Regions from separate parts of the Arthrobacter sp. StoSoilB13 genome, predicted to be linked through region 1. Evidence: riboswitches for the same ligand, from Rfam matches in the RefSeq annotation. Region 1 holds a riboswitch; each other region holds the start of a gene.
What was found. A riboswitch is a leader RNA that binds a small molecule or an ion and turns the genes downstream of it on or off. The one in region 1 is predicted to bind S-adenosylmethionine.
Positions count from the first base shown of each region.

Region 2: another riboswitch for S-adenosylmethionine. It lies ahead of LDP01_RS11665 (DUF1737 domain-containing protein); the one in region 1 lies ahead of LDP01_RS06425 (aminotransferase class V-fold PLP-dependent enzyme).
Region 3: another riboswitch for S-adenosylmethionine. It lies ahead of metX (homoserine O-acetyltransferase MetX); the one in region 1 lies ahead of LDP01_RS06425 (aminotransferase class V-fold PLP-dependent enzyme).
Region 4: another riboswitch for S-adenosylmethionine. It lies ahead of LDP01_RS15355 (hypothetical protein); the one in region 1 lies ahead of LDP01_RS06425 (aminotransferase class V-fold PLP-dependent enzyme).

Region 1 covers NZ_AP024647.1:1,355,393-1,362,646, reverse strand. The annotation lists gene LDP01_RS06430 (class I SAM-dependent methyltransferase) at 1-384, opposite strand, end outside; partial or broken gene LDP01_RS06425 (aminotransferase class V-fold PLP-dependent enzyme) at 488-1,898, opposite strand; SAM riboswitch class IV at 1,930-2,043, opposite strand; gene hisN (histidinol-phosphatase) at 2,225-3,037, opposite strand; gene rsgA (ribosome small subunit-dependent GTPase A) at 3,092-4,207, opposite strand; gene aroA (3-phosphoshikimate 1-carboxyvinyltransferase) at 4,210-5,595, opposite strand; gene LDP01_RS06405 (DoxX family membrane protein) at 5,602-6,117, opposite strand; gene LDP01_RS06400 (sigma-70 family RNA polymerase sigma factor) at 6,311-7,123, shown strand; gene rsrA (mycothiol system anti-sigma-R factor) at 7,120-7,254, shown strand, end outside.
Region 2 covers NZ_AP024647.1:2,478,557-2,485,810, forward strand. The annotation lists gene LDP01_RS11645 (PLP-dependent cysteine synthase family protein) at 1-598, opposite strand, end outside; gene LDP01_RS11650 (hypothetical protein) at 595-822, opposite strand; gene LDP01_RS11655 (aromatic amino acid ammonia-lyase) at 800-2,209, opposite strand; gene LDP01_RS23425 (LLM class oxidoreductase) at 2,212-2,802, opposite strand; gene LDP01_RS23430 (LLM class flavin-dependent oxidoreductase) at 2,774-3,508, opposite strand; SAM riboswitch class IV at 3,708-3,819, shown strand; gene LDP01_RS11665 (DUF1737 domain-containing protein) at 3,834-4,100, shown strand; gene LDP01_RS11670 (rhodanese-like domain-containing protein) at 4,097-4,507, shown strand; gene LDP01_RS11675 (O-succinylhomoserine sulfhydrylase) at 4,508-5,716, shown strand; gene LDP01_RS11680 (hypothetical protein) at 5,727-6,323, shown strand; gene LDP01_RS11685 (glutamate--cysteine ligase 2) at 6,320-7,254, opposite strand, start outside.
Region 3 covers NZ_AP024648.1:1,165,299-1,172,552, forward strand. The annotation lists gene LDP01_RS17575 (histidine phosphatase family protein) at 1-647, opposite strand, end outside; gene LDP01_RS17580 (CPBP family intramembrane glutamic endopeptidase) at 760-1,599, shown strand; gene LDP01_RS17585 (VOC family protein) at 1,704-2,342, opposite strand; partial or broken gene LDP01_RS17590 (bifunctional o-acetylhomoserine/o-acetylserine sulfhydrylase) at 2,569-3,887, shown strand; SAM riboswitch class IV at 4,039-4,153, shown strand; gene metX (homoserine O-acetyltransferase MetX) at 4,168-5,289, shown strand; gene LDP01_RS17600 (hypothetical protein) at 5,296-5,697, opposite strand; gene LDP01_RS17605 (winged helix DNA-binding domain-containing protein) at 5,741-6,880, opposite strand; gene LDP01_RS17610 (SGNH/GDSL hydrolase family protein) at 6,910-7,254, opposite strand, start outside.
Region 4 covers NZ_AP024648.1:665,502-672,755, forward strand. The annotation lists gene LDP01_RS15345 (VIT1/CCC1 transporter family protein) at 103-1,266, opposite strand; gene LDP01_RS15350 (hypothetical protein) at 1,545-1,739, shown strand; gene LDP01_RS15355 (hypothetical protein) at 1,749-2,048, opposite strand; SAM riboswitch class IV at 2,064-2,183, opposite strand; gene LDP01_RS15360 (sodium:solute symporter family protein) at 2,346-3,887, opposite strand; gene LDP01_RS15365 (helix-turn-helix domain-containing protein) at 4,153-4,728, shown strand; partial or broken gene LDP01_RS15370 (amino acid transporter) at 4,763-6,737, opposite strand; gene speB (agmatinase) at 6,970-7,254, shown strand, end outside.

The DNA of each region.
Region 1 (7,254 bases):
AACGCTGACGACGTCGAATGCTGAGTCCGTCAACCCTGTTGCCTCGGCCGTACCCTCCAACGCCTGAACGCCGGGATAGGACTTTCGAAGTTGCTCCAGCATGTCTGTGGAAGGATCGACGGCGGCCACCTGCAGGCCGCGTTCCACGAGCAGTGCCGTGAATTTTCCTGTGCCTGCACCAATATCCGCGGCGGACTTCGCTCCAGGAGGAAGAAGCCAAACCACTGAGTCTGTGGGATAGCCGGGCCGAACGCGATCGTAGTGTTCGCCGCCGTCCTGGAAGCTCTGGCCCAGTTCGTGGCGGCGCGTGGCATGCAGCTTGGGACCACCTGGCCTGCCAGCGCTGCCGGAAACACTTCCGCCGGAAACACTACGGGAAGGCACGGCCACGCACAGACTCCTTTACCGCGAACGCCGGTTACCCTACGAATTTACCGCACAGTACGTGTACATCAGCAACCGTGCTGTTCCAGTCAATCGTGCTGTGTCAGTCAATAGTGCAGGGTGCAGCCCCTGCGGTGCCGGGCGTGTTTGGTGCCCACTCCGGGTAGCTGCGGTGGTCGTTGGCCGGCACCCAGCGGCCTTCGTCCACTACATAGTCCCAGCCGAGACCCGTGCGCTTGAGTTCCTCGATACCAGCCAGCAGCCGTGTGGCATCCTCCAGGCGGGAGCCCACGCCGAAGCTGGCTCGCAGTGAGCCGGACGGCAGGCCCAGCCGCTTGAGGAGGGGATGGGCGCAGAAGCGGCCGTCACGAAGTCCTACACCGTGTTCGGCGGCGAGGTATGCGGCGACCAGTCCGGCGTCGAATCCTTCCACCGAGAAATTAACCACGCCGATGGTGTCCTCGGAGTCGCTGAAGATCCGGTGGACCGTCACGCCGTCGATTGCTTCAAGTCCCTGTACGAGGTAGGAGCGGATTCCAGCTTCATGGGCATGCCAGGCATCCTGATCCAAGCCGGCGAGCACCTGCGTCGCCCGGGCCAATGTTGCCGCACCGAGGACGTTGGGGGAGCCGCCCTCGTGGCGGGCGGGACCTGAGGGCCCAGCTGACCGAGTCCAGGCGCGCCTCACGAACAGCGCCTCCGCCGGCAAGGTGGGGAGTACCGGCGTCGAGCCAGTCGGGACGGCCCACAACGACTCCGGCGCCGAACGGAGCGTAGAGCTTATGGCCGGAGAACACGATGTAGTCGACGTCTGTGGCGGCGATGTTGATGCGGCGGTGGGGGGCAAGCTGCGCGGCGTCCACCACAATCCTGGCACCGTATTCGTGTGCAAGTGCTGCGAGTTCGGCGATCGGCAGGATTTCACCGGTCACGTTCGAGGCACCGGTGACCGCCAGCAGAGATACGCCGCCTTGGCTGAGTTCCTCGCGGAGCTTGGCCAAGGTAGCGGTCAGTGTCGAAGCAGCTACGACACTGCGGTGAGGGACGCCCTGCCAGGGAAGAAGATTGGCATGGTGCTCGATGTCCAGGTAAAGGACCTCGCCAGTTGGCTTACCGTCGAGTTGCGGGAGGCAGCCCGCCAACAGGTTCAGCGAGTCCGTGGTGTTCCGGGTGAAGATGACGGAATCATCCGGACGGCCGCCAACGAATTCACGGACGATGTCGCGGGAGTTCTCGTAGACCGAGGTGCTGATCTGGGAAGCGTAGCCCGCGCCGCGGTGGACACTGGCGTAGTAGGGGAGGATCTCGTTGAGATACGCAGAAACGATGGTCAACGCGGGAGCGGATGCTCCGTAGTCGAGGTTGGCGTAGCGGACATGGCCACCCTGGATCAGGGGAGCTTGCAGCTCCGCGCCTGTGACGGCGGCCAGGGGCCTGCCCGCAGCGGCTTCGTGCGCTGCTTCTTCGACCGCAAGGGACGGCAGAACGGTGGAGTTGAACGTAGCAGTGCTCATGGGACCTCACTCAAGAGGGACCCCCTATGGGGATCCGCGCTTGCCGTATCCGTTCCGGACCGGCCAGGTCGTCACCCGGGGCACCCCACCGCGAATGGAGGGTTGCCGGCCAGCAAACCGGGGTTTAGCGCTGGCACTCGTGACCTGTAAAGAGGTTAGGCCACGCATCTGGCCTGCTCCAAAGTCGATTCGCTTTGTTAAGCAGATTGTTACGACGTGTCCGGAAACCGGGTTTTGGGCGAAGAAAAGACGGCGGATGCCCCGAAAAGGAGGCTTCCGCCGTCGAAAATTCTATGCACAGCCGGTTGGCTTGTTGGTCCGCCGGGTCAGAGGAGGTCATCCAGGGCAGGGTTTAGCCGCTTGAGGACCTCCGAGTGGAGGATGGAGTTGGTGGCCAGGGCGTTGCCGCCGAAGGGGCCGTCCTCGCCTTCCAATGAGGTGAAGCGGCCGCCGGCTTCCGTCACGATGGGAACCAGTGCTGCCATGTCGTAAAGATTCAGCTCTGGCTCGCAGGCGATGTCAACAGCCCCCTCGGCTACCAGGCAATAGGACCAGAAGTCGCCATAGGCGCGCGTGCGCCAGATGTCTTCCGTCAACCCCAGGAACTCGTCCAGATTGCCGCGCTCCTTCCAACCGGAGAGGCTGGAATATGACATTGAAGCATCGGCCAACCGCGAAACGTTGGACACCCTGAGCCGGGTGGCTGATGCCAGGGAGCGGCCCATGTAGGCGCCCATGTCCTTTGCTGCCCACCAACGCTTGCCCAGCGCGGGGGCGCTGACAACTCCAACGACGGGCTCGCCTTCGTCAACGAGCGCGATCAGGGTAGCCCACACGGGAACGCCCCGAACAAAGTTCTTGGTGCCGTCGATGGGGTCGATGATCCAACGCCGGGAGCCGTGGCCGCTGCTGCCGAACTCCTCGCCGAGGACGGCGTCACGGGGGCGCGAGCGTGACAATTGGCCGCGGATGGCTTCTTCCGCAGCCTTGTCGGCATCCGTCACGGGCGTGAGGTCAGGCTTGGTCTCGACCTGCAGATCCAAGGCCTTGAAGCGGTCCATGGTTTGGGCGTCCACGGAATCCGCCAGCACGTGGGCCAGTCGCAGGTCGTCGTTGTAGCTGGAAACGGGTTGGGTCATGCCACCAAACTATCGTGAAACGTTCCCTGCAGTTGGATCGCCTTGCGCCGACACTTAGTTGACCGTACCCAATTCCTTGGTCTCTTTCGCTTCCAAACGCGGGTCCGCGCCCAGCAGCCGCCGGAGCGAAGACAAACGGGCCACTCCGGAAGGACCCGCGTGTCCCTCGTTCACCCAGGCATCAAGTCCGCAATTGATGGCGCCGGCATCGTGCTTGCAACCGCGTTCACAAGCTTCTGTGCCCGGTTCCAGGTCGGGGAAGGAATGCAGGATGCGGTCGGGGTCCACGTGCGCCAGTCCGAAGGAGCGGATACCGGGGGTATCGATGATCCAGCTACCCGGTGGGGCGTCTGCCAGCTTCAGGGCCAACGCCGAAGACGACGTGTGCCGGCCCCGCCCGGTGACGGCGTTGACACCACCGGTAGCCCGTTCGGCTCCAGTCAGGGCATTGACCATGGTGGACTTGCCGACGCCCGAATGGCCCAGCATGACAGTGACTTTTCCATCAAGGTGGGCCCGCAATTCGGCAACGGCGCGGCTGTCCAGCCTCGCGGACAGTCCGTCGTCGGAGCGGGCGTCAATACCGGACGCTTCATCATCTGCCGTACGGCTGATGATGATCGGAAAGTCCAGGCTGAGATAGTTCGATAACAGCTCCGCAGGATCCTTGACATCTGCTTTGGTGACAAGCAGCAGCGGCTCGATCCCGGCGTCGTAGGCTGCAACCAAAGCACGGTCAATAAAGCCCGTCCGGGGCTCCGGATTGGCTGCGGCGACCACCACCACAAGTTGGTCTGCATTGGCCACCACCACTCTTTCGATGGGGTCGGTATCATCAGCGCTGCGCCGCAGCAGCGTCTTGCGCTCCTCTATGCGGACCAGCCGCGCGAGGGTATCCGGCTCTCCCGATACATCCCCCACCAAGGCGACGAAATCGCCGGGGACGACGGGGTTTCGTCGCAGTTCACGCGCGCGTGCAGCGATGATAATACGTTCATCGGAGGAGTCTTCTCCAACGATGGCGGTGTAGCGCCCGCGGTCCACCGTGATGATCCGGCCAATGACCGCGTCGTCATGACTGGGGCGGTCTTTGGTGCGGGGCCTTGATCCTTTTTTGTTCGGACGTATCCGGACGTCGGATTCGTCCCAGGAGCGTGCGTCGCGGCCCATGGTCAGTTGCTGGCCTCACTGGTGACGGTTTCGTCCTCGCCCGTGCCCTGCTGCAGCATGGCCTCCCACATCTGCGGAAATTCGGGCATCGTCTTGGAGGTGGTAGCAATATCCTCCACCTGGACGCCCTCAACGGCGAGCCCCAAAATAGCGCCGGCCGTAGCCATGCGGTGGTCGGCGTAGCTGTGTACGACGCCGGGGTGCAGCGTGGCCGGGCGGATGATCAGGCCGTCAGCTGTTTCTTCTGCGTCTCCGCCGAGCCGATTGATTTCAGCGGCCAGCGCGGCGAGCCGATCGGTTTCATGGCCACGGAGGTGCGCGATGCCGGTCAGCCGTGAAGGGCCTGTGGCCAGTGCGCACAGCGCAGCGACCGTGGGCGCGAGCTCACTGGTTTCGTCGAAGTCGGCGCCTTTGATTTCCGGGCCGCCCTTAACCGTGAGAGTGCCGTTTTCGAGTGTCACCGTGGCACCCATCTCAACCAGGATGGACCGCCAAAGATCACCCACCTGGGTGGTCTGGGTGGGCCAGTTGGAGATCCGGACGGTTCCGCGGGTTGCCAGGGCTGCGGCAAGGAACGGGCCGGCGTTGGAAAGGTCCTGTTCGATCCGCTGGTCGAAGGCGTGGATGGGGCCAGGTGCGACCCGCCAGTGGTTGGGTACCGAATCGTCCACCTTGACGCCCACTCCGCGAAGGACGGAAACGGTCATATTGATGTGGTCCAGGCTGGGGACAGGCTTGCCAACGTGTTCCAGGTGCAGGCCTTCGGTGAATCTGGCGCCTACAAGCAGCAAGGCCGAAACGAACTGGGACGATGCGCTGGCATCGATCACCAGGTGGCCGCCCCGAACCTCGCCAGTGCCATCCACAGAGAAGGGAAGGGCCGACGGCGTCCTTCCGCCTTCGGTGGCGACAGGAACTCCGAGGGCGAGCAGCGCTTCGATGATTGTTCCCATGGGCCGCTTACGGGCATGGGGATCGCCGTCGAACGTGGTTGGACCATTGCGTAGCGCAGCTAAAGGTGGAACGAACCGCATAACCGTACCGGCAAGGCCGCAATCGATGGCAGTCTCCGCACCCGAAGCCGAAGGATCCATGGGAGTGATCTCAAGGTCCGGTCCATAATCACCGTCGCCGGGTACCTCGGTGACGGTGGCACCCAGTTGCCTGAGCGCCTGAATCATAAGGACGGAATCGCGGGAGTGAAGGGGGGCCCGCAGGCGGGAAGGGCCGTCGGCCAATGCTGCGAGGACCAGGAAACGGTTGGTGAGCGATTTTGAGCCCGGCACCGTCACTGTGGCATCCACTGGCCTGGTGGCGTAGGGAGCTGCCCAGAGGGGCAGGGTGTCGACGGAGTTTGAACCCGTGTTTGCTGCGGTGGTACCTGTCATGCTTCCTTATGCTCCAACTGCGTTGTCTACGGCCTTGCGTACTGCTTTGTCTGCCCGCTTGAGCTGCTTGCCCGTGACCTTCCTGGCGTCGGCGGCCAGGTGCTCGGCCCGCCATGCAAGGCTGGGGCGGCCTTCAGTATCGACAGAGGCCAGCAAAACCCCGCCCGTCAGGGAAATGTTCTTCAGGAGTTGGGCCCGTCGTGCGCTGCGGCCGTCCTTGGTGCTGATGTCGGCTGAGCGCCACTCCACATAGGAGTTCAGCGCGGACGTCAACGCCAGAACCGTTGCCGCGAAGCGGGAGAATTTGCCAAGTCCAAGCAGTGCGCCGGCCCCCAGCTGCGCGCCACCGATGACCCGGGCCAGGACCTTCTCGTCGGTTGGGAAGGGCAACGACTCCGCGGCGCGGCGCAGGACCGGTGACAGTTGCCTGGCAGTGTCGTCCGCGTTCTTGAGCTTGTCCAGACCTGCGATGACGAAGCTGGACGCGAGCATCGGCCGGGCGAGAAAACGGATAACAGACATGTCTTGCCTCCTGGATGGCTTGTCACGATGGTTCATGACGTTATTCACTAAGTGCTGTGTTCAAGGGGTGCAGTCTGCTCTAGTCTTGCATCTTTGCGGAATATTTACCCAGCTGCTGCCGTTGTGAACAACAAGCACGGTGAAGGCCGGGCCGCGGCATGGTGTTGCCGCTTCGCTGAACGGAGTTGGTTTTTTGACCTTGGTTAAGGACCGCGTGGGTCTGCTGGAGGCTGGCTATCCTGCACAGCGGGATTCCCGGAAGCTGACAGTAGACTTGGCAACGATGAGCACCATTGAACCGGCCGCAGCGGCCATGTACGAAGCAGCCGATCCGTCCCCGGAGGACGGCGCAGGAGACGCATCGGCACGGGCCGACGTCGATGTCGCGACGGAAACTCCCGAACAGCGGCGGGAGCGATTCGAGCGCGACGCCATGCAGTACGTGGACCAGCTGTATTCAGCGGCGATGAGGATGGCACGGAATCCCTCCGATGCCGAGGACCTCGTCCAAGAGGCTTACACCAAGGCGTTTTCGGCTTTTCACCAGTACAAGCCGGGGACCAACCTCAAGGCCTGGCTGTACCGGATCCTGACGAATACCTACATCAACCTCTATCGGAAGCGGCAGCGCGAACCGCTGCAGTCCAACTCGGACACGATTGAGGATTGGCAGCTGGCAAAGGCCGAGTCGCACACCTCTTCCGGGTTGCGCTCGGCAGAGGCTGAAGCCTTGGACCACCTGCCGGATTCCGATGTCAAGAGCGCGTTGCAGGCCATCCCGGAGGAATTCCGGTTGGCTGTGTACTTCGCCGACGTCGAAGGATATGCCTACAAGCAGATTTCCGAGATCATGAACACCCCGATCGGCACAGTCATGTCGCGGTTGCACCGCGGCCGGAAGATGCTGCGGGACATGCTGGCGGATTACGCCGCAGAACGGGGCTTCAAGGCCCACACCGAAGACCAGGCCGCGGCCGGGAGCAACAATCAGGAGAAAGAGCAATGAGCGACTGCCAGGGATTGGGCGATTGCGACGACACACGGATGCAGAGGATCTACGAGTACCTCGACGGCGCATTGACCCGCGAGGACCTCACAGACATCAAGCAGCACTTGGACACCTGCGAGGAATGTGCT
Region 2 (7,254 bases), 1.1 Mb from region 1:
CGGTTCCGATGCCGGCCACGAAATGCGTCACCAGGCCGTGGGTCTGCTCCCAAATCTCGGGCCCGGTAGTTTGGTAGTGCGCGGCAGGATTGGCAGGGTTGTCGAATTGCATGGGCCGCCACGCACCGGGCGTTTCGGCCGTGATCCGCGCTGCCACAGCGCGGGCGTTCTCCGGCGATTCGGAGGGCGCGCCCCAGTCTGTCAGCACCACGCGCGCACCATAGCTGTGGAGCGCGGCCAGCTTCTCCTGGGAGATGGTGTCGCCCGTAACCACCACCACGGGGTGCCCAGTCAGGCGCCCAATGAGCGCCAGCCCGATCCCGGTATTACCGGACGTGCTCTCCACAATGGTTGCGCCCGGCTGTAAGTCTCCTGAGCGCTCGGCCGCCCGGACCATGCTCAGCGCTGTACGGTCCTTTATGGATCCGCCCGGGTTCTCGGACTCAAGCTTGATGTGGATGGTGCTGCCCAATCCACGGCCCAGGGCTTCCAATTTGACCAGCGGAGTGTTGCCCACTTTATCCAGGACGGAGGCATCCAGGCCATCCGGCAGCCCTTCCGCCGCATGTGCGCCCTGTTTCCTGATTGCGGTACTCACGTGGTCCCCTCCCTTTGAGCCATAGGCGGCAATTCCAGCGCCACCACGTCACGCAATTCACGTCGGGCGCGCTCCACCAGGTCCGGAGCGGACGGCCGATCTGCCAGCACATCAGCCAGCCGGCCCGCGACGGCGCCGGCCCCCTTCCCAAGCGGTTGGGCGGCCCCCGCTTCGAACAACAGATACGACGCCGTCAGAGCCTCAATAGCAAGCAATTTCTCCAAGGGCCTCCAAGGACCTTTCAAGTTGCTGCAACGCCAGCGGCGCCAAAGTGGAGTGGTCCTCGACGTCGGCCGAGAGTGTGGGTGCCCCGAGCGTCGCCGGCGCTGCCAGGAACTTCAGTTCGGACAGCAGTCCTGCTGCGGAGTACCAGAGCAGCCCGGGCAACTCCTCCTGCACAAGCCCTGCGGCCGGTCCGGACCCGGAAACCGCATTCGACGACGACCCCTCCAGGTGCCTGGCGGCAGCCTCCAGATGCCTGGCCCGGATCACCCGTTGTGGCGGATACAGTTTGGCGATGCGCCGCTCGCTGGAGATCCCCACGTGCGCCAACGCAAGCCGCAGGCCCTCAAAGGAAAGAGCCAGCTGCATCGGTTGGAAGTTCCCTCCGGACACCATTTGCCCGCTTTCAATATCAACCAGGGGGTTGTCGCCACGCCCGTTGAGCTCCACGCTCAACGCAGCGCCGAGTTGTGAAACCAGGGAGCGAAAAGCGCCATGCGTCTGGGGCGCAGATCGGAATGACAAAGCGTCCTGGACCGAGACTTCGGGACGAACGTCCTCCAACCATCCGCCGCGCAAAAGGTAACGGACGGCGGCCGCCGAGTCCTTCTGTCCGTCCACCGCCTTGCCCGCTTGGATAGCCGGCGAAAACGGGCTGAGGTTCCCGCCGCCGTCGTACCTTGCAATGGCTTCAAGCGAGAGGGAAAGCGCGACGTCGGCGAGTTCCGCCAGCTGTTGCAGGCGCACCAAGGCGAGGGTGCCGGCCCCCACCGAGTAGGCGTTTGCGCTGACCAGGGCCAGGGCCTCACCGGGCGCGAGCCGCAGCGGCTGAAGACCGGCGTCGGCGAGCGCTTTCGCCCCGGGTACCAGGGTGCCGTTCGCGTCGATCGCTTCACCTTCACCGATGGCGACGGCGGCGACGGCGGCCAGCTGGGTGAGGTCCGAGGAGCCGACTGAGCCTTCGCGCGGGATGGCGGGAAGAACCCCACGGTTGAGCAGTTCCGCATAGAACCGGGCTGTCTCCGGCCGCACGCCGGAGCCGCCGCGGCTGAAGCCGATGAGCCGGGCGAGGATCACAGCGCGGGCGGAGGGCCGGTCCAGATGCGCGCCCACGCCGCTGTTGTGGTATCTGACTACTTGGATTTGATAGGCAAGAACCGATTTCTCCTCCACGGCCGTATCCCGTCCGGATCCGAGGAGGGTGTTCAGGCCGTAGATTCTCTGCCCTGAGGTCGCAGCGCGCTCCAGCACTTCGCGTGAGCGGCCGATCAAAGACAACGCATCATGGTTGAGTTTCACGTGAAACGCCGGATCCAAGGCAGCCTGCGCTACGCGCTCAGGGTCCACCGGCGATGTGCCGATCAAGAGGGTCCGGGGCTCGGAGGACATCGTCAGAAGTCCAGAAGATTCTGGCGGAAGCCACCGTCGCCGTAACTCTTCCTCAACAGGCCACGGCGGCGCAGTTCGGGAGTGAGCTTGTCCAAGACGCCGTGTACGGTGACGGGGTCCACGAAGCCGGAGAAGAGGAAGCCGTCGCCACCCACAGCCTCGCCGGTCCCCTCGAGATAGTCCGCGATTTCACCAACCGTGCCGATGATCGAATCGCCGGCGCCACCGCTGCGTGCCTGAAGGATCTGGCGCAGGGTAGACCCCGGAGGCGCCGCCTTGGCGAAGTGCTCCAAGGTGCCTTGGTTGCTGTTGGTGCTCAATTCGGGCAACGGCGCATCAAGGTCGAATTGCTTGAAGTCGATCACGGACAGGTAGGAGATCGAATTGAGCTGGCTGTCGATATCACGCTGGGTAAGCTCCCGGCGCTGGGCACGCAACTCCCCGGCCTCGGCCGATGAACCTACGACGGTGGGCTTCAGCACGAAAAGTACCTTGACGTCGTCGGGGTTCCTGCCCGCCTTGGCAGCCTCGGCACGGATGGAATCCCGGTAGGCCTTCATGCCGTCAACGCCACGGGCCAAGGCGATCGCCACGTCTGCATGCCCACCCGCGAACGCTTTGCCGCGGGGAGAAGCGCCGGGCCTGCACCAGTACGGGCTCCTCCGGCAGAGGTGCGGTGTTGAGGGGACCGCGGACCTTGAAGAAGTCACCCTGGTGGTTAATGGGGTGCACTTTGGTGTGGTCGGCGAATACGCCGGCCTCAACGTCCTCAAGGATGGCGTCCGGTTCCCAGCTCCGCCAAAGCCTCCGGACGACGTCGACGAATTCCTCCGCCTTCTCATACCGAAGGTCGTGTTCAATCTGCTGGTCCAAACCGTAATTCTGCGCGGCGAGGTCACTGCCGGAGGTTACGACGTTCCATCCCAACTGCCCCTCGGAGAAGTGCTGCAGCGTGGCCAGGAGGCGGGCCGCAGTGAAAGGCGGATAGAACGATGCGCTGACCGTCGGGACGATTCCAAGGTGCTCGGTTGCGGACAGGAGGTACGGCACCAGGGCCAAGGGATCATGTTTGGGCGCAAAGGAGGCGTGTGCCAGCGAGACCTCGGCAGTGCCGCCATAGGTATCGGGAACAGTAAGGGAGTCCTCGATGATGAAGAGGTCAAGGCCGGATTGCTCAAACGCGCGGACGGCGTCTTGATACAGGGCAGGCTTCTTCCAGTCGTAGCCCAGGCTGTAGCCGGGAGTTCCCCATCCCTGGACACCAAAACCGTGCCCCACGAACCATCCAAAATGCAGCATGGGCTTGAGTGTAGAGCTGCCTTGTCCGTTCACCGCGACCTGATTTCTTGCGAAGTTACAGGGGGTCGTACTGCGTCAATTATGCTCCCGGGGCGTCACATTTGGGCTGCTACTCCAGCACCGGCCGGTTACGCAACATGACGACCGCGTAACCGCTTGCAAGTGCGGGCCGCCGCCGCGGGATGTTACGTTTTTCTTGAGTAATGAGCACCAGCGCCAAGCCCTGACTTGCTGGTCGGCAACCCTCTCTCCGGCGGGGTGCCTCAGGTGACTACTCGGCGTATCGACACTTCGAACTGCAAGCGTGACTGAGGAGCACCAGCCAATGCCTGAACCCACTGAAGAAAAACTCTCCTACCGCCTGATTACAGGTCCGGATACCCGTGAATTCTGCGAGCGGATCACCACGGCCCTCGCCGACGGCTACGTGCTCCACGGCAGCCCGGCAGCCACGTTCAATGGCACGGATGTCATCGTGGCGCAGGCGGTCGTCCTGCCCGCTGCCATCGCCAACGCAGACGCCGCCGTCGCGAATGCTGTTGACCAGTTGGAGAACGACGACGACGAAGAAGCATTCGAGGGACACGCATGAGTTACGCAGGTGACCTGACCCCGCAGGACGCGTGGGCCAAGCTTGAAGAAGGCGCAATCCTGGTAGACGTCCGCACCGAGGCCGAGTGGGCCCACATCGGCATCCCGGACACCAAAGCCACAGAGAATGATCCCTTGTTCATTCAGTGGAACCTCGCCGGTGGCATTCCCAACTCCCGCTTCATCGAGGACCTGCAGCAGCAGGCACCCGAGGGTGAGGGCGTGGAACTCGTTTTCATCTGCCGCTCAGGCCAGCGCTCCATCTCGGCCGCCATCGCCGCGACGCAGGCCGGGTTCACCGCCTACAACGTGCTTGAGGGCTTCGAAGGTGACCCTGACCGTTACGGCGAACGGACCATCAACGGCTGGAAGAACCGCGGCCTGCCAACCAACCTGGGGAACGACTAAGTGACTTTCAATCCCGATGCCGCCAGCTGGAGCCCTGACACCCAGGCAGTACGCGGCGGCCTTGACCGTACCAACTTCCAGGAGACGTCCGAACCCGTTTTCCTGAACTCCGGCTTCGTCTACGAATCCGCTGCCGCCGCCGAACGCGCCTTCACCGGCGAGGACGAACGCTTCGTTTACTCCCGCTACGGCAACCCGTCCGTGGCCACGTTCCAGGAACGGTTGCGGTTGCTCGAAGGAACCGAGGCATGCTTCGCGACGGCGTCCGGCATGTCCGCGGTGTTCACCGCCTTGGGTGCCCTCCTGGCTGCCGGTGATCGCGTGGTTGCCGCCCGTTCCCTGTTCGGCTCGTGCTTCGTGATCCTCAACGAGATCCTGCCGCGCTGGGGCGTAGAGACCGTGTTTGTCGACGGTCCCGACCTCGACCAGTGGCGGGCTGCCCTCTCCGAACCGACCACTGCCGTGTTCTTCGAGTCGCCCTCGAACCCCATGCAGGAAATCGTGGACGTCGCCGCCGTCAGCGAGCTGGCGCATGCTGCGGGAGCGACCGTCGTCGTCGACAACGTCTTTGCCACTCCCTTGCTCCAGCGTTGCGGTGACCTGGGCGCGGACGTCATTGTGTACTCCGGAACCAAGCACATCGATGGCCAAGGGCGTGTCCTCGGCGGCGCAATCCTGGGCACCAAGGAATTCATCGACGGCCCGGTCAAGCAGTTGATGCGGCACACCGGACCTTCACTCTCCGCCTTCAATGCCTGGGTGTTGACCAAGGGCCTGGAGACGATCGGCCTGAGGGTGAACCACAGCTCGGCTTCTGCTTTGAAAATCGCGGAATGGCTCGAGCAGCAGCCTGCCATCAGCTGGGTCAAGTACCCCTTGCTGAAATCGCACCCTCAGTACGAGCTGGCGGCCAAGCAAATGAAGGCCGGCGGTACCGTGCTGACCTTCGAGTTGCTGCCCTCCTCCGGGCGTTCGGCCAAGGATGCCGCGTTTGCATTGCTGGACGGTCTGCGCGTCATCGACATCTCCAACAACCTGGGCGACTCCAAGTCCCTCATCACGCACCCGGCCACCACCACCCACCGGGCCATGGGGCCCGAAGGGCGTGCGGCCATTGGGCTGAGCGACGGCGTGGTCCGTTTGTCCGTTGGCCTGGAAGACGTGGACGATCTCATTTTGGATCTGGAGAAGGCCCTCAAACAGGTCTAACCTTGCTGCCATGAGCGGGAACCACCCCCGTCGCCGTGCCGGAGCAGTCATCGTTGCCGGTACGGCGGTGTGGTTTGCAGGGATCTCGCCTGTATCGCGTGTCTACATCACCCCTGATGCCGCTGAACGTCTTCGTATGCTTGAGGCCGGCCAGCGTGGCTGGGTGATCGGTCAGCACCTCGCTGCTGCTGGAACAGTCGCGGTGCCGGTGGGATACGCAGCCTTTGCCCGTCGTCTTCCGCGCGGACAGGCGAAGCGTTGGGCTGTTGCAGCCGCGGCAGCTTTACTGGCAGGTGCTCCGCTCTTTGTCTCCAGTTTGTCCCGCCGGGCCGCGGATCTGGAACGCTTTGCCTACGGCCGTGGATCGAATGCGCCCTTCCTTGCCTATTCCGGGCTCCACGTCCTTGCCCTGGCTGCGCTCGGTGGAAGCCTTCTTTCCTTGCCCACCAAACGGTGGATCGGAGTCACGGCCGCAGCCAGCGCGCCCATCTACGGCGCCATCCTTGTGGCGAAGAAGGACATCCCGCCGTTCGTGTTCTACCTCGTCGAGGGCTTGGCGGGGGCTTACCTGATGACGTGGGACGGGACTGACTCCGCAGTAGCCTAAGGCCTGCGGACCCTCGTCAGGATGGGCGCCGTCAGGTTGGGGGCCGGGTCCTTACGTGCATCTGCGGCAGCACCACGAATCGTCGCCTTCACCGCATGCCCAACCACCGCCCCCAAGGCCTCCCTGCTCGGCGGACTCCCTGGCGGATTCCGGGCGTCATGCTGCCGGTTGTTGAAACGCTCTGCTGCTTCGCGTTGCTCCCGGGCCCCGTTCCCGCGCTCAAGAACGTCCGCGATTCCGGCCTTCACCAACTCCAGTTCACCTTGGTCATCCAGGACCGGGCTCAGGTAATCCACCAAAGCCCAGACCACGTCCGCTGCCGGCTGGGGACGGAAGTCGCCAAAGTCCAGGAGGTCTCCCCGAAGTCCGGAATTGCTCGCTTGCCAACTCGCCATCCGGAGCAGGGCAGTCGGAACCGAGGCGGGCTCAACGCCGTCGAGCATTTCCAGGGAAGCAGTCTCAACCAATGCCCTCACAAGCACCGCAATCAAGGCTGCGTCCTCCGAACGGAGGCAGACGTCAGCCACCCTGACTTCCACAGTGGGATGGTTGCGGGAGATGCGGGCGTCGAAGTAGATCATGCCCTCATCAAGGAGAACCCCCGTGTCCAGGAGGCGTTGAACCATGCGCCGGTAGGCAGTCAACGAGCCAAAAACGGCAGAAGGCCCGGACGTTGGCCATCGGTTCCAGGCCTGGATCCGATAGCTCTCGAAACCCGTGGGCAACCCACGCCAGTACGGGGAATTGGCACTGATGGCCGTCAACACGGCAAGTTTGTCGCGGATGTGGTCGAGGACCACCACGCCCTCTTCAGGGGACTCCACTGCGGTGTGCACATGGAAACCGCAGGTCAGTTGCTCGTGGGCCGTCAACCCGAAGCGCTCAAGCATCACGGCGAAGCGGGGATCCGGGGTGGTATGGGTGTTCTTGG
Region 3 (7,254 bases), on a different replicon from region 1:
ATTCTCGGCGCGTGAAGCACTGAATCGTCAACATCCCTTGGCACCCACTGGCTGAACGGTTTGTCCAGGCTGTACTGTCCGTCGTCGGTCCTTACCAACGTTCGGAGTTCGGCATTGTCCGGGTTGTTCAGCGATTCGAAATACTCAACAGTCCAGTGGAACCAGCGCATGCAGAACAGCCTCATGGTCAGTCCGTGGGTGACCATGAGGGTATTTGGGGCATACGTCGGCTTTTCCCAATGGCGGTAAAGGGTCTCCATGAATGAGGACACGCGGTCGTAGACGTCCGAGCCTGACTCGCCTTCACGGAACCTGTAGAAGAAGTGGCCGTAAAGGTTGCGCAACTCTTTCTGGTCCTCGATTTCCCCGGCAATCTGAAAATTGGCCCAGTCCTGCTCACGCAGCCTCGGTTCTTCGATGACGCGCTCGATCAGCGGTCCCAGGTCCAACGCCTCAAGAGTCTGGTATGCCCGCAAATAGGGGGACACATAAACGCAGACCTGCTCGCCGTCGAGCTTCTGCCGGAGGGCCTCACCAGCTATCCTCGCCTGTTCAATTCCACGTTTGGTCAGCGGAATGCGGTAGTCCGGCACACGGTTGTAGATTGACGTGTCGGCATTGGCGGCGGACTGGCCGTGCCGGATCATGAAGATTCTCCCTGGGGCACTCATCCCACCAAGCATAGGGTCTGCCTACGGATGGAGCGGGAACGTGCACAGTTCACGGCAAAGTGGCAGGAACTGCAGGCAAGATAGGTACATGCTCCTTGCTTCCCGCCGCCGCCTGCGCGCCGAAGTACTCATCGTACTGGGCCTGTCTTTGGGCCAATCAGCTGTGTATTCCGTGGTGCAGCTCCTGGACAAGATGACGCGGGCGCCGCTGTCCGAGGCAACCTCCACTCTTAACAGGTCCCAAAGCACCCGCGAGTACTTCGACCTCACGTATCAACTACTGGACATTGTCTTCGCTTTGGTGCCGGTGGTCCTAGTGTTCTATTTCCTGTCATCGCATGCCCAGGGTGGGCGGGAAGGCGCAAGTGGCCTTGCCCGGCTGGGGTTCAACTTCGCACGCCCCGGCAAGGACCTTTTACACGGATTGGGACTCGCAGCAGTCATTGGCATCCCGTCACTTGGCTTGTACGCGGCCGGCCGTGCCCTGGGAATCACCACCGCCATTGTGCCCAGCGGCCTGGAGGCTTACTGGTGGACAGTGCCTGTGTTGATTCTCTCCGCGATTCGCCACGCGATCGTTGAGGAAGTGATCGTCGTGGGATACCTCATGGACCGTTTCGGAAAATTCGGTTGGAGCACGCCGCTGGCCATTGTCGTGAGCGCGGCCCTTCGCGGCAGCTACCACTTGTATCAAGGCTTCGGGCCGTTCATCGGCAACTTCGCCATGGGCTTGGTCTTCGCCTGGATCTATACCAAGACGAAGCGGGTGATGCCTTTGGTCATTGCGCATGCGCTGCTGGACATCGTCGCGTTCGTTGGCTTCAGCCTCTTCGGCAAGGCGATAGGGCCTGGGCTAGACAGCCTTGAAGGCAGGGGACCCTTAACCAGGGCACCGTTAAAGAGAAATTCGGCCGCCATCGGTGGGTGACGTCGTTGGCACCCGCTGATGGCGGCCGAAGCTTGACCGGACACACTGGACCTGTGACCCAACATGCTGGACTGGAGGGGACCAGGCCCCAGGGAAGGTGTGCGTCAGATAGTGACGGCGCCGGATGCGGTTTCGAAAGTGACGGACATGATGCCAGGCGTACCGTGCGGGGCCATCCACTGGACAGCGACGTCCTCAAGCGGCTTCTCTACGGGCTCGCCCAGCCATTCGGTAACGCGTTCCGCCGAGCCTGCAATGGTGAGGCTGGACATCTTGACGTCACTCTCATAGACCTTGGACGGGTGCAGTGAGGGATCGCCCTCCCACTTGAGCAGGTAAGGCACCTGGGGATCGGCGATCAAGCCGAGAATGCCGATCTGCTGCCATACGAGTTCGCGGCCATCCGGGAACTTGCGGTTGCCCGGAACTGCGGACCGGCCGAGGCGTTCCTCGAAGGGGGCGAGGTCGTCAACGGCGACGCACCAGCCCATCCAACCGCCGCCAGCCGCCGAGCGTGCGCGGACTGCCTGGCCAAAGGGTGCCTTGTCGGAAGCAGGGTGGTCCAGGACCTCTACGACTTCCAGGTATTTGTTATCCGCCAAGGGAATGATCATGTTCCGGGTACCGAAGCGCGGGTGCACTCCGCCCCGGACTGCGTCCACTCCCAGAGCTGCGGAAATTCGTTCGGTGGTGGCCAAAAGGCCATCTCGTTCACAAGCGTAAGAGACGTGATCCATGCGCATGGCTTCATCTTGGCACTTTGTGATCGGGGTCTCAGCTAAGGGAAGCCTTACTAACATGGGATGTTATTGTGCGCCGTCGGAACGCTTCACGCCGGGTCGCGTAAAGACTGAAAAATACTGCCTTCGTCACAAAGCTGTCCAAGTACCCGGGCGCTTCCTAGACTGGCCCCAGCCCACGCCTACAGCGATCAACGGCAAACCCGCGCGCCACGAAGAGGAGAACCCAATGTCCCAAGGATGGTCTTTCGAAACCCGCCAGATCCACGCAGGGCAGGAGCCTGACTCTGCCACGGGAGCGCGGTCGCTTCCGATCTACCAGACCACGTCCTTCGTTTTCCCGAGCGCAGAGAGCGCAGCCAACCGCTTTGCACTGGCCGAGCTCGCCCCGATCTACACGCGTATCGGCAACCCAACACAAGATGCCGTGGAGCAGCGGATCGCCAGCCTCGAAGGCGGGCTGGGCGCGTTGCTCCTTAGCTCAGGGCAGGCCGCGGAAACCTTCGCTATCCTGAACATTGCCGAGGCCGGAGACCATGTCGTCGCGAGCCCCAGCCTCTACGGTGGCACTTACAACCTGCTGGCGCACACTCTGAAGAAGTTCGGCATCTCCGTGACGTTCGTGCAGGATCCGGACAACCTGGACCAGTGGCGGGACGCCGTGCAGCCCAACACCAAGCTGTTCTTCGGCGAGGTTGTGTCCAATCCGCGCCAGGACGTGCTGGACATCGAGGGTGTTTCACGCGCCGCGCACGAGGCTGGCGTGCCGCTCATCGTGGATAACACGCTCTCAACCCCCTACCTCATCCGTCCCATCGAGTGGGGTGCGGACATCGTGGTGCACTCGGCTACCAAGTATCTGGGCGGCCACGGCGCGGCGATCGCCGGCGTGATCGTGGACTCCGGAAACTTTGATTTCGGCAAGGACCCGGAGCGCTTCCCCGGATTCAATACTCCGGACCCCAGCTACAACGGACTCGTTTACGCCCGGGACCTTGGCAAGGATGGCGCGCTCGGAGCCAACCTCTCCTACATTCTCAAGGCGCGCGTGCAGTTGCTGCGCGATCTGGGTTCGGCGGTTTCCCCGTTCAACGCCTTCCTCATCGCCCAGGGGCCCTGGAAACCCTGAGCCTGCGCGTCGAGCGTCACGTCTCGAACGCCACCAAAGTGGCTGAATGGCTGGAAGCCCATGACGACGTCGAATCGGTTGCCTTTGCGGGCCTGCCGTCCAGCCCTTGGTACGACCGCGGCCGTAAGTACGGGCCAAGGGGTACCGGTGCAGTGGTGGCATTCAACATCAAGGGTGGCGTCGAGGCCGGCAAGCGATTCGTGGACGGCCTGGAGTTGCACTCCCATGTTGCCAACATCGGTGACGTCCGCTCGCTGGTTATCCACCCGGCGTCGACTACCCACAGCCAGCTCACGGTCGAACAGCAGCTGGTTGCGGGCGTGAATCCAGGCCTTGTCCGCCTCTCCGTGGGAATAGAGCACGTGGACGACATTATTGCTGATCTTGAGGCCGGTTTCCGGGCTGCCAAAGGCGCTTAATCGCGCTGCTGGGGGAGCGGCCGCCCGCCGTCGAAAATTCGCCGGGCGGCCCTTCGCGGTGCGTGTTCCTGAACGAAGCGGCGCCAAACCGTCACACAGCTGTCACATTCTTCGCCAAGACAGCGGTATTTTTCCTAGACTCTACGTATTAGGTCATGAGTGCCAGCGACAGCCCCGGCTTGCTGGCCGGCAACCCTCCTCCGCGGTGGGGTGCCCCGGGTGAAGACCTGGCCTGTCGCACGCAAGGCGGCAGGCAAGCGCGAGGTTAGGTGTCAAAGGAATGACCATTACTGCTACAGCACCCCCCAAACCGGGCAAAGAAGACGGGACGGTCAAGTACGCCGGCGTAGGTTCACTGGAACTTGAAGCCGGCGGTTTTCTCCCGGATGTTGTGCTTGCCTACGAAACCTGGGGGCAGTTGAATGCGGATGCGTCCAACGCAGTCCTGGTTCAGCACGCACTGACGGGCAGCACGCATGTGGCCCGCGGTGCTACTGATGAGGAAGGCTGGTGGGAGCAACTCGTTGGTCCCGGCGCGACGATCGACACCAACCGGTTCTTCGTTATCTCCATCAACATTGTCGGCGGCTGTTACGGCAGCACGGGCCCATCGTCAGAGGCGCCGGACGGACGGCCCTGGGGATCCCGCTTCCCACTGATCACCTTGCGCGACAGCACGGTGGCTGAAGCCCGGCTCGCGGATGCCTTGGGGATCAAGGCATGGCACGCAGTCCTTGGCGGTTCCATGGGTGGGGCGCGGGCACTTGAGTGGGCGGTCACCTTCCCTGAGCGTGTTCAGCGGTGCGCGGTTATTTCTGTGGGCGCCTACAGCACAGCCGAGCAAATTGCTTTCGCCCAGTCGCAGACGCTCGCCATCCGCCAGGACCCGAACTTCAACAACGGCGATTACTACGGTGGACCAACTCCTGAGGCAGGCCTTGCCCTGGCCCGACGGATAGCGCACATCACGTACCGGTCAGCGCTGGAGCTTGATGTCCGCTTCGGCCGGGAAGCCCAGCACCAGGAGACGCCCCTGGCCGCTGCGGTCCTGGGGGAGCGTGGCCGCTACCAAGTGGAAAGCTACCTCGACCACCAAGGCACCAAGCTGGTGCGCCGGTTCGATGCGAACAGTTACATCGCCATCACCGAGGCGCTGATGTCCCACGACATCAGACGGGGCCGGGGCACCTTGAAGGAAGCCTTGGCTGCCGCCACTGCTGAATTCTTTGTGGCAGCCGTCGATTCCGACCGCCTCTATTTTCCGGCCCAGTCAGTGGAACTGGCGCAAAACCTGCCAGGCAATGTGCCCGTCCACGTGATCGAGGCCCCCATCGGCCACGATGGCTTCCTGACCGAAATCGGCCAACTATCGAAGCAGCTTCGCGAGGCCTTCTTCGCCTAAGCCGGCTCAGCCGTTCATGATGTCGCCGCGCTGCTTCATGTAATCCTCCATGGCAATTTCGCCGTTGCTGAACTTGAGGTCCAGTTCGGCCAGCTTGCGCGCGCGGAAGCCTTGCTGCTCAGAGCCGCGGTGGCTCGGAAACGTAGGTGAAGAAGCGTTCGACGCCGGTCCTGGCGGCGGTGGGGCATCGGCAGGGCGGATGGTGGTGGGCTGCGTGGGATAGCCCGGATAATTCGGCTGCGGGTAACCCGGTCCCGGAAGATTCTGCGGGGGATAGCCGGGGCCCGGATAATTCGGGCCCGGGAAATTGCGGTCCTGGAGCCGCCGCGCCCGGGACTTGTTGTACATGCGTATCCCCATGGGAATCAGCCACGAGCAGACGATGATCCAGAAGATCAGATTGTTCACGGTGCAGGCCTCCTAGGTCTTAACCCAGCTTAGTCCCGCAGTTTCACACCAGCTTTGTCTCCATGCCCAGGAACCTCCCGTAGCGTTCCACTTCTGCCTCCAAAGCTTGTTGTTCGGCTGTTGTGAGTGGCCTGTTCATTCTGATGTCGAGTTCGCAGATCCCACCCGAGAAGCTGTGGCGCCACCATCCGGTCAACCTGCCATCGAGCAACACCACGTGAATTGGAGCATCGCCCTCGGGGAAATAGGGCGCCCTGCCGCCGAGGTAGTGCCTCGATTGTGAATAGCCCATCACGTACTCGTCGTAGCACTGGATGAGATCGACACGGGGAAGTCCTGGCCCATCGTCACCTGGTGGGGGAGTCGCTGCAAGTGCCTCCACATCTTCTGCTGGCAAGTAGAAGTCCAAGCCGTCGACCGCCACGGTTGCCAAGGCGCCCGGAACGGACTCTTCAGCTACCTGCAAGCCAAGCCGTACATCCTTGATGGTCAGTCCGGACCACGCGGCACAGTCCTTGATGGTGGCAGGTCCCCGGCTGCTGAAGTACCGCAGGGCCAGCTGGCCCAAGGCCCATTCGCGGTCGCCGTCCTCCATCAGGGACGTATTGCCGTCGGGCACACGTTCCTCGAACAAGGCGTATGTCTGTTTCAGTGCACCCCCTGCAGAACGGACCGGGCTGCCGCTCACCAGGATTTTGCTGATCTCGGCGTGCATGAGGTGGTAAACGAAGCCAAGGCCTTTGCCGGGGAGCCCCGCCTTTTCCAGTATTCCGGCTAGTTCTTCGCGTGTTTTGTGGGCTCCACCGGCCACCGCTTCGGCAAGGATGTGCCCACTGCGGGCGGCTGCGTGCTCATCAACTCCCGCCTGCCGGTACATGCCCTTGTTGCCTTGATGAAGGCGATCTGCAGACAAACCCATCAACCAGCCGAGGTCGTCACGGTGCACAAAATGCCACGTCGGCCGCAGGATATGCGTCCGGAGGATCCTGCCGTCAGCCACCGCCTGCTCCACCTCATCGGCAGTGCTCCCGACCGCCCTTTGGGCGAGGCTCCACCTGGCATACGGAAATTCCTGCGACTGCACCGCCAGGAGGTTGCGCAGAACATCATCAACGTTTTCGCCGTAGGGAGCCCGCAGCTGCTGACGGCGCAGGCGCAGGGGGACAACATTGTTAGGCTGCATCGAATCCTCCCGGCCGCAGTCCCATCAGCTCAGCCGCGCGGCAGCATGGTGCCGTTGGGGCCGAAGACCGGTCCCGGCGTCGGGCGTTTGGGGGTAATGCCGTCACCGGAGGATCGATGCCGCAACCTGCGGATAACCCACGGAACAAAGTACTCGCGGGCCCACACCAGATCCGAGGATCGGGCCTCGCGCCAGGTGCGGACCGGCAGGGGCTTGGGCACCAGGGGCTCAAGGGTGTGCTGGACGTTCAGCGCTTCAAGGACCATCATCGCGATGGTGTGGTGTCCCAGAGGTGAGAAGTGCAGGCGGTCTTCGTCCCACATCCGCGGATCGGCCAACTGCCTCAGGGACCACATGTCCGCGATGATGGCGTC
Region 4 (7,254 bases), on a different replicon from region 1:
GTGTTTTGGCGCGCGCAATGGCGGCTGCTCCGAATCCACGGTTCTCCATTCCCTACGCCCCGGTCACGCGGGGCCGCGCGGAGGACGAACCAACATTACCGCCTAGACGATCATCGTTCCGAACGCGAGGCCAAGCCCGTAGGTGGCGGCCGCGGCGCCCAGGCCGATCGCCAGCTGCCGGAAGCCACGGCTCAGCGGTGAGGTCCCGGACAACAGCCCGACGACGGCGCCGGTCGCCAGGAGCGCGATCCCCACCAGTACACCGGCTACTATCAGTGCCGCCATACCCGTCATGCCGAAAATAAACGGAAGGATGGGCACGATCGCACCCGAGGCGAAGAAGCAGAAGCTGGACATCGCAGCGCCCCAGGCAGACCCCACGGTTTCGTGGTTGTCAGCGGGTTGCTCCTTCTCCGGTTGCAAGGAGAGGCTGGGATCGCAGTCGCAGCTGAAGAGTCCCATGCGTTCGGCGGCACGGTGCTCGGCTGCCTCACGGGTCATGCCGCGGGCCAAGTACACCAGCACAAGCTCGTTGTGCTCGATGTCCAAAGAAGGGGCGGCTGTGAGGGTTGCCTGCGTGGGCAGCGTGGCGCTGAGCAACTCCCGCTGCGAGCGGACCGAAACGTACTCGCCAGCACCCATGGACAGGGCGCCGGCCAGCAAACCGGCCACGCCACTCATGAGGACCACCGGGCTGGGAACGCCGGTTGCTGCCATACCCATAACCAGTGAAAGGTTGCTCACCAGGCCATCGTTGGCGCCAAAAACAGCAGCACGGAAGGTACCGGAGAGCCTGTTGCGGCCACGGGTGGCAAGGCCCCTGACAACTTCTTCGTGGATTTGTTCGTCGGCAACCATGGCTGGAGTCGCGGCAGGTTCGGCTCCGTAGGGGGAGCGGCCTTCCGCGCGCTGCGCCAACGCGAGGACGAACACGGAACCAAAGTGCCGGGCCAGGAAGCCCAGCAGCTGGCTGCGGGTGGAAGCTCCCTTCGGCATTCCGGCGTGTTCTCCCAAGAGCTTGAGCCAGTGTGCCTCGTGCCGTCTCTCGGCCTCGGCCAGGGCGAGCAGGATCTGCCGTTCTTCGCCGTCACGACGCTGGGCGAGTTCCCGGTAGACGGCGGCTTCGGCACGCTCGTCGGCCAGGTATTGACGCCAGCGCCTGATGTCCGCCGGTGTGGGCCGGGCTGGTTGGGACGGTGTTCCGGATCCGGGGGCGGGGTCCGGAGCGGGGCTCGACGAACCGTGGGATTCCTGGTGCTTCTGCACTTTTTCTCCTGTGCTGGGTGGGGTAGTTGCGGCCCCATTGCACGCCCACTGTACCGCTTATCGGCGCGGATTTTTGGCCGGTATTCCTTAGTTGGAATGTTCGGCATGCCTTAATTTTCGAAGCTGCAATCCTCTGCCTGGAGCCTTTCCCTGGGTCCATGTGGGCCGTTGCCTTGACCCTCTTCAGGCACAGTGCTCAGATGGAAGGACAGGGGCGGGGGCCCTCCCCGCACTCGGTCAGCAGGCTGCTTGCCAGCCCACCAGACGGAGGTTGCAGCATGGACACCACCGAACCGCACGCCAACCACCCCGAACGGGAGACCATCGAGTCGGATCCCGCCTACGACTACAGCGATGACCAGGAAGTCGACGAACCCTGGGTGGAGGAAATCGACGTCCCGGATGACGACGAGCGGGTTGTCCCCCTGGATGAAACCGAAGAATTCCGCGGGGAAGAAGACGAGGAATTCTAGGACCGTTTCTTAGGCAGGGCCATCTTCACCGAAGGTGAAATGCCGCTCCAGTCCCGCCGGACGCCCGAGCGCTGCAACAGTCACCGTCAACGTCCTCGACGATTCACACCACCGCGATGGACGCACAGCCTGGGCAAGGGCATGCGCCAACAGGCGCGCTTCGGGGTGCCGGAACCGGGCCAGCCCACCGTTCAGGAACAGGGTCACCGTCCCAAGGACAAGGTCGACGCCGGGAATCACCGGAACAGTGGGCGCTTCGGTTTTGGTGGGGCTGCTTTGGCTTGGGGTGGTAACGCCTTGGTACGGCAAGGACTGCTCCTTTGGGGAGTGCTCTTGCCCGCTCGGTTGTCTCTGGTCCGGGGCGGGCCGCTTCCTCATCCGAACCACCCGTGAACATGGGGTTGGTGTGTGGCCAGTCGGAGCTTGGCGCCACCTCTCTTGAAGCTGGGACCACTGTACTGGAGGAGTGCTGTCCGGGAGAAGTGTGGCCCTCGGATCCGCTCGCCCCCGCACAGCGCAACGGCGGCGCTGCCCCGGGAAGGGGCGGCGCCGCCGTCGACCATTGCTCAGTTCAGTTCTTACCTGATGCCTTGCGGCCCTGGGCCGTTAGCTGGCGTTGTGGCTGCTGACGGGGTGGGCTTCCAAGGGCAATTCGTCAGATACCGCTCCGGCCACGCGCTTTTCCCAAGCGGCCCGGACTTCGGGTTCGGTGGGCGGCGTGAGGAGGGAAATCACCACGTAGGCGACGAACGAGGCCGCGAGGCCGTAGTAGATGGGCTCGTTGGCGTAGACGCCGTCGACGCTTGGAATGACTCCAGTGGCGAACAGAATCAACAAGGCCAACGTCAATACCGAGCCCACTGCCATGGACCATGCAGCAGCGATACCAGTGCCGCGCTTCCACACCAGGCCGCCAAGAATCGCGACGAGGAGGCCGCCCACAAGGATGTCGTAAGCAATGGTGAGGGCAACAACCACGTCCTGCGCGGCCATGGAGATCAACACCGCGACGATGCCCAGGCCAAGAACCCAGTAACGGTTGGCTTTGACGTCGTGCTCGGGGTTTTCGGTGTCGTCCGTGTTGATGGTCTTGCCGAACCAGCTGGCCACGAACGGAACAACATCTGCGCGGGCCACCGTGGCGGCGGCAATCAGGGCACCTGAAGCGGTGGACATCATGGCTGCAACAGCTGCGGCCATGACCAGGCCGCCGATGCCGATGGGCAGGATGTGGGTTGCCACCTCGGCGTAGACCACGTCCTTGCCGAGGTTGGCGACATCAATGTTGGGGAGCGCCACCCGGGCGGCCAGGCCGATCAAGGCACCGGCCACACCGTAGAGGATGCAGTAAACGCCGGCGGTCGCTCCACCCCAGCGTGCAACCTTGGGAGTCTTGGCCGTGAAGACGCGCTGCCAGATGTCCTGGCCGATCAGGAGTCCGAGTGTGTACACGACGAAGTAGGTGATGATCGTCTGGACGCCGATTCCGTCGATCTGGAAGAAGCTCGCCTCGACGCGCTCACGGATGCCGTCCAGTCCTCCGGCCGCGTTCATGACGAACGGGAGCATCAGGAAGAAGATGCCCACGGTCTTGATGATGAACTGGACCTGGTCGGCCAAGGTGATGGACCACATGCCACCGATGGTCGAGTAAACAAGCACAATTGCACCGCCGACGGCGATCGCCATCCAGCGTTCCCAGTCGAAGAGGACCACGAAGATGGTGGCGTAGGCGCCGGTGGATGTGGCACAAAGCATGAGGGTGTAGGCCAGCATGACGATTCCGGAGGTCTGCGTGGCCTTGCTGCCGTAGCGAAGGCTCAGCATTTGGGAGACCGTGTAGATCTTCAGGCGCTGGATGGTGCCGGCGAAGAGCAGGCTCAGGAGGAGGACGCCGGCGCCGATTGCGACTACCAGCCACATACCTGAGATGCCGAACTTGTAGCCCAGGCCGACACCGCCGACGGTGGATGCGCCACCGAGGACAACTGCGGCCATGGTGCCCGTGTAAAGGAAAGGTCCAAGGCGGCGGCCGGCCACCAGGAAGTCGCTGTTGTTCTTGGTGCGGGACTTGCCCCACCAGCCGAATGCAAGCATGGCAAGCAGGTACACCACCACAATGGCGATGTTTATGAACGATGAGTCCATGAGTGGCTCCTTGGAGCTGGTGCACGGAGGTTGGGTTTTCGACGATACGCCTGGGAAGCGTCGAAGTCTCCGTGCTGGTGATGGGAGATTGGGGATCGTGTTGTGCCTCACAGACAACACTTGTTGCCTATGAGGATATGTTGTGATGGGAGTAACAGTCAAGGGGCTTTGGTCATCCTCGGGCTGTTGAGGGCTCCAGCGGCCCCTGGTCCCGCTACTATTGCTGCAATGACAGGGCCGAATGACAGGCCTGAAAGGTTCGTGAATGAAGGCTCTCCCCGTTGAACCAAGCAACGTTCCCGTTGCCATTGGTTCCAGAATCCGCGCAGCCCGCCAGGCACAGCGCCTCACCATTGAGCAAGTGGCGGACGCAACTGGTTTGACCAAGGGCTTCCTCAGCCGTGTCGAGAGGGATCTGACGTCACCGTCGGTCGCTTCACTTGTAACCCTTTGCCAGGTCCTGTCCGTGTCGGTAGGAGACCTGTTTGCCGCTCCTGAAACGCATCTGACCAGGCGCGACGACGGTCCCCGGATTTCGCTGGGTGGCCAGGGCATTGTGGAGCGTTTGTTAACGGCCCGTTCGGAGCGGCGCCTGCAGATCCTTCAGGCCACCATCGAGCCACGGGGCCGTGGTGAGAACGAGCTCTACGCCGTGGACTGCGACGTTGACGTCCTTCATGTGGTGAAGGGACGCATCAAGCTCATCCTGACCAACGAGGAGTACGACCTCGAAGAAGGGGACACCCTCTCCTTCCCGGGCAGGGAACCCCACACCTGGGTCAATCCCACGGACGAAACCGTCGAGGTCCTCTGGATTCTGGTGCCCGCAGCGAGCAAGTAGCTCTTGCCCGCTGCTGCGGGGTGCTGCGGCGGGGTCAGCCCACGTGGACCCAGGGGCGCCGGGTGATGTCCGGCTCAGCCTCACGCAGTACCTCGCGGGTCACCGGTGCGATCTCGCCCTCGCCAAAGAAAAGGAACCTGCTGAGGTTGGAGATGGGGTTGCCCTCGGTCCAGCGGAAGTAGATGTGCGGCATGAAACCCGTAACGTCGCGGATGTGCAGCAGGACGGCGGCAAGGGTGTTGGGCACGTTGTTGCTGTGGACTTCCAGGATTTTGAAGCCATGCCGTTTCTTGCCCACAACCTGCAGCTCCTGCTCGAAGTCCGAGCTGTCGTCAACAATGATCTCGATGAATACCGCATCGCAATCCAGCGGCAGGTGGTTGGCCTGCTGCGCGTGTTGGAGCTTCTCCCGGTACCGTCCGGCGCTGAGGTGCTTTGGTTCATGCGCGATGATCCGAACAGGGGCCGTCGACGTTGTTTGCAGTGAATTCGAGTGCAGTCTGGTCCATTTTGATATGCGTGGCACGGAGCTCAAAAGCACGCCGGATCCTGGAGATGAAGCTCACCACCATGATGCCCAGAATGAACAGCGCGGCGATCTTCAGGCCGTCCGGGCGCTCGATCGAGTTGACCACGGTTGTGTAGATGAAGACCAGGGAAACCACTCCGAACCCGATGAACTGTGCCCGTTGTTTCTTTCTCCGGGCGGACAGTGTCACTGCGATGGAGGCGGACGTGATCAGGACGAGTACACCCGTGGCATAGGCGCCACCCTGGGCGTTGACGTCGGCTTGGAAAATAATCGTCACGATGAAGGCGATGACTGTGAAGACCAGGACGAGTGGGCGCAATGCGCGGACCCACGCTGGAGCCATGCCGTAGCGCGGCAGGTACCTGGGGACCAGGTTCAGGAGGCCCGCCATGGCCGAGGCTCCGGCAAACCACAGAATAGCGATGGTACTGGCGTCGTACACCGTGCCAAATCCGTCGCCCAGGAACTTGTGGGCGAGGAAAGCCAGGGCACGCCCATCAGCCTTGCCGCCGGGTTCGAATTCAGCGGCCGGGATCAGCATGACGGTGGTGAAGCTGGACGTTATGAGGAACGAACTCATGATGATGGCGGCGGTGGTCAGGAGCTTGTGGGCGCCCTTGATCCGTCCGGCCGGCTTGGCTTCAGTGTCGGAAGGATCTCCGTTGATCTGCGGCATGACTGCGACGCCGGTCTCGAACCCTGAGAGGCCAAGGGCCAGCCGCGGGAAAACGAGCAGCGCAAGGGCAATCATCAGGATGGGATCACCGTGGGATGTGTTCAGTGCGGTCCACCAGTCTGAGATGACCCGGGACTCGGTGAAGACATGGCTGATGGAAACGATGACGACCACAAGGTTCAGTGCCAGAAAGGCGGCGACCAGGACGACGGCCACGTTGATGGCTTCCTTGAATCCGCGCAGGAAGACGATGCCCAGTCCTGCAATCAGGGCCAGGGTGATGACAACCTGCTGGCCTTCCAGGAAGTGTGGAGCGAACGGGTTCTCAATGAGGTGGGCGGTGGCGTCGGCGGCGGAGAGCGTGATGGTGATCATGAAATCCGTGGCCGCAAAGCCGAGGAGTGCCAGGACGAACAACTTGCCACCCCACCGGGGGAGCAGACGCTCGAGCATGGCAATGGAACCCTCGCCGCGAGGACTTTCCCTGGCGACTCGACGGTATACAGGCAGTGCGCCAGCCAAGGTGACGAAGACCAGCAGCAGCGTTGCCAATGGCGACAGTAATCCCGCAGCCAGGGCCGCGATGGCAGGCTGATAGCCCAGCGTTGAGAAGTAGTCCAGGCCTGTCAGGCACATGACCTTCCACCAAGCTTGCGGTTTGTGGGCTTCCGCAGGCTTTCCGTGGGGACCCTGCCGCTTGCCCGAGGTATCCGGCATTCCTTCAAGCAGCCATGATTTGAGGTGGAATGCCTTTTTGTGCCGGTCGGCAGGGTCGGCTGGCGGCCTCGTCAGGGTGGTCACGTTGTCCTTCCGGGCAGCACGGTGCTGCTCACGCAAAGGAGCGTATGGCCGCATTCTGCGCCTGGACCCCGGTTTTTATGGAATCTTTACGCCGGATGTGACCGGCATCTCATAGGGCCGGGACCTTGAAGGAAACTTGTAAACAGATGATGCTTATTAGGAAACTTTGAGTGTATGATGGGTGTCACAGTTACTGATTCATCTCGACCTATCCACTAAGGAGTGGCGCATTTTGGAAGAGCTCCGTATTGAGGCCAACGGGAACCTTGGTCCCATCGATTCGTCCCGCATCCCGCGCTACGCCGGTGCTGCCACCTACGCCCGCCTGCCCCGCCTGGACCAGGTCTCCAAGGCCGACGTCACCGTTGTGGGCGTGCCCTTTGACTCCGGTGTTTCCTACCGCCCCGGCGCCCGTTTCGGCGCTAACCACGTACGTGAGGCCAGCCGCCTGCTGCGCCCGTACAACCCTGCCTGGGATGTCAGCCCCTTCGAGAACATCCAGGTGGCGGATGCCGGC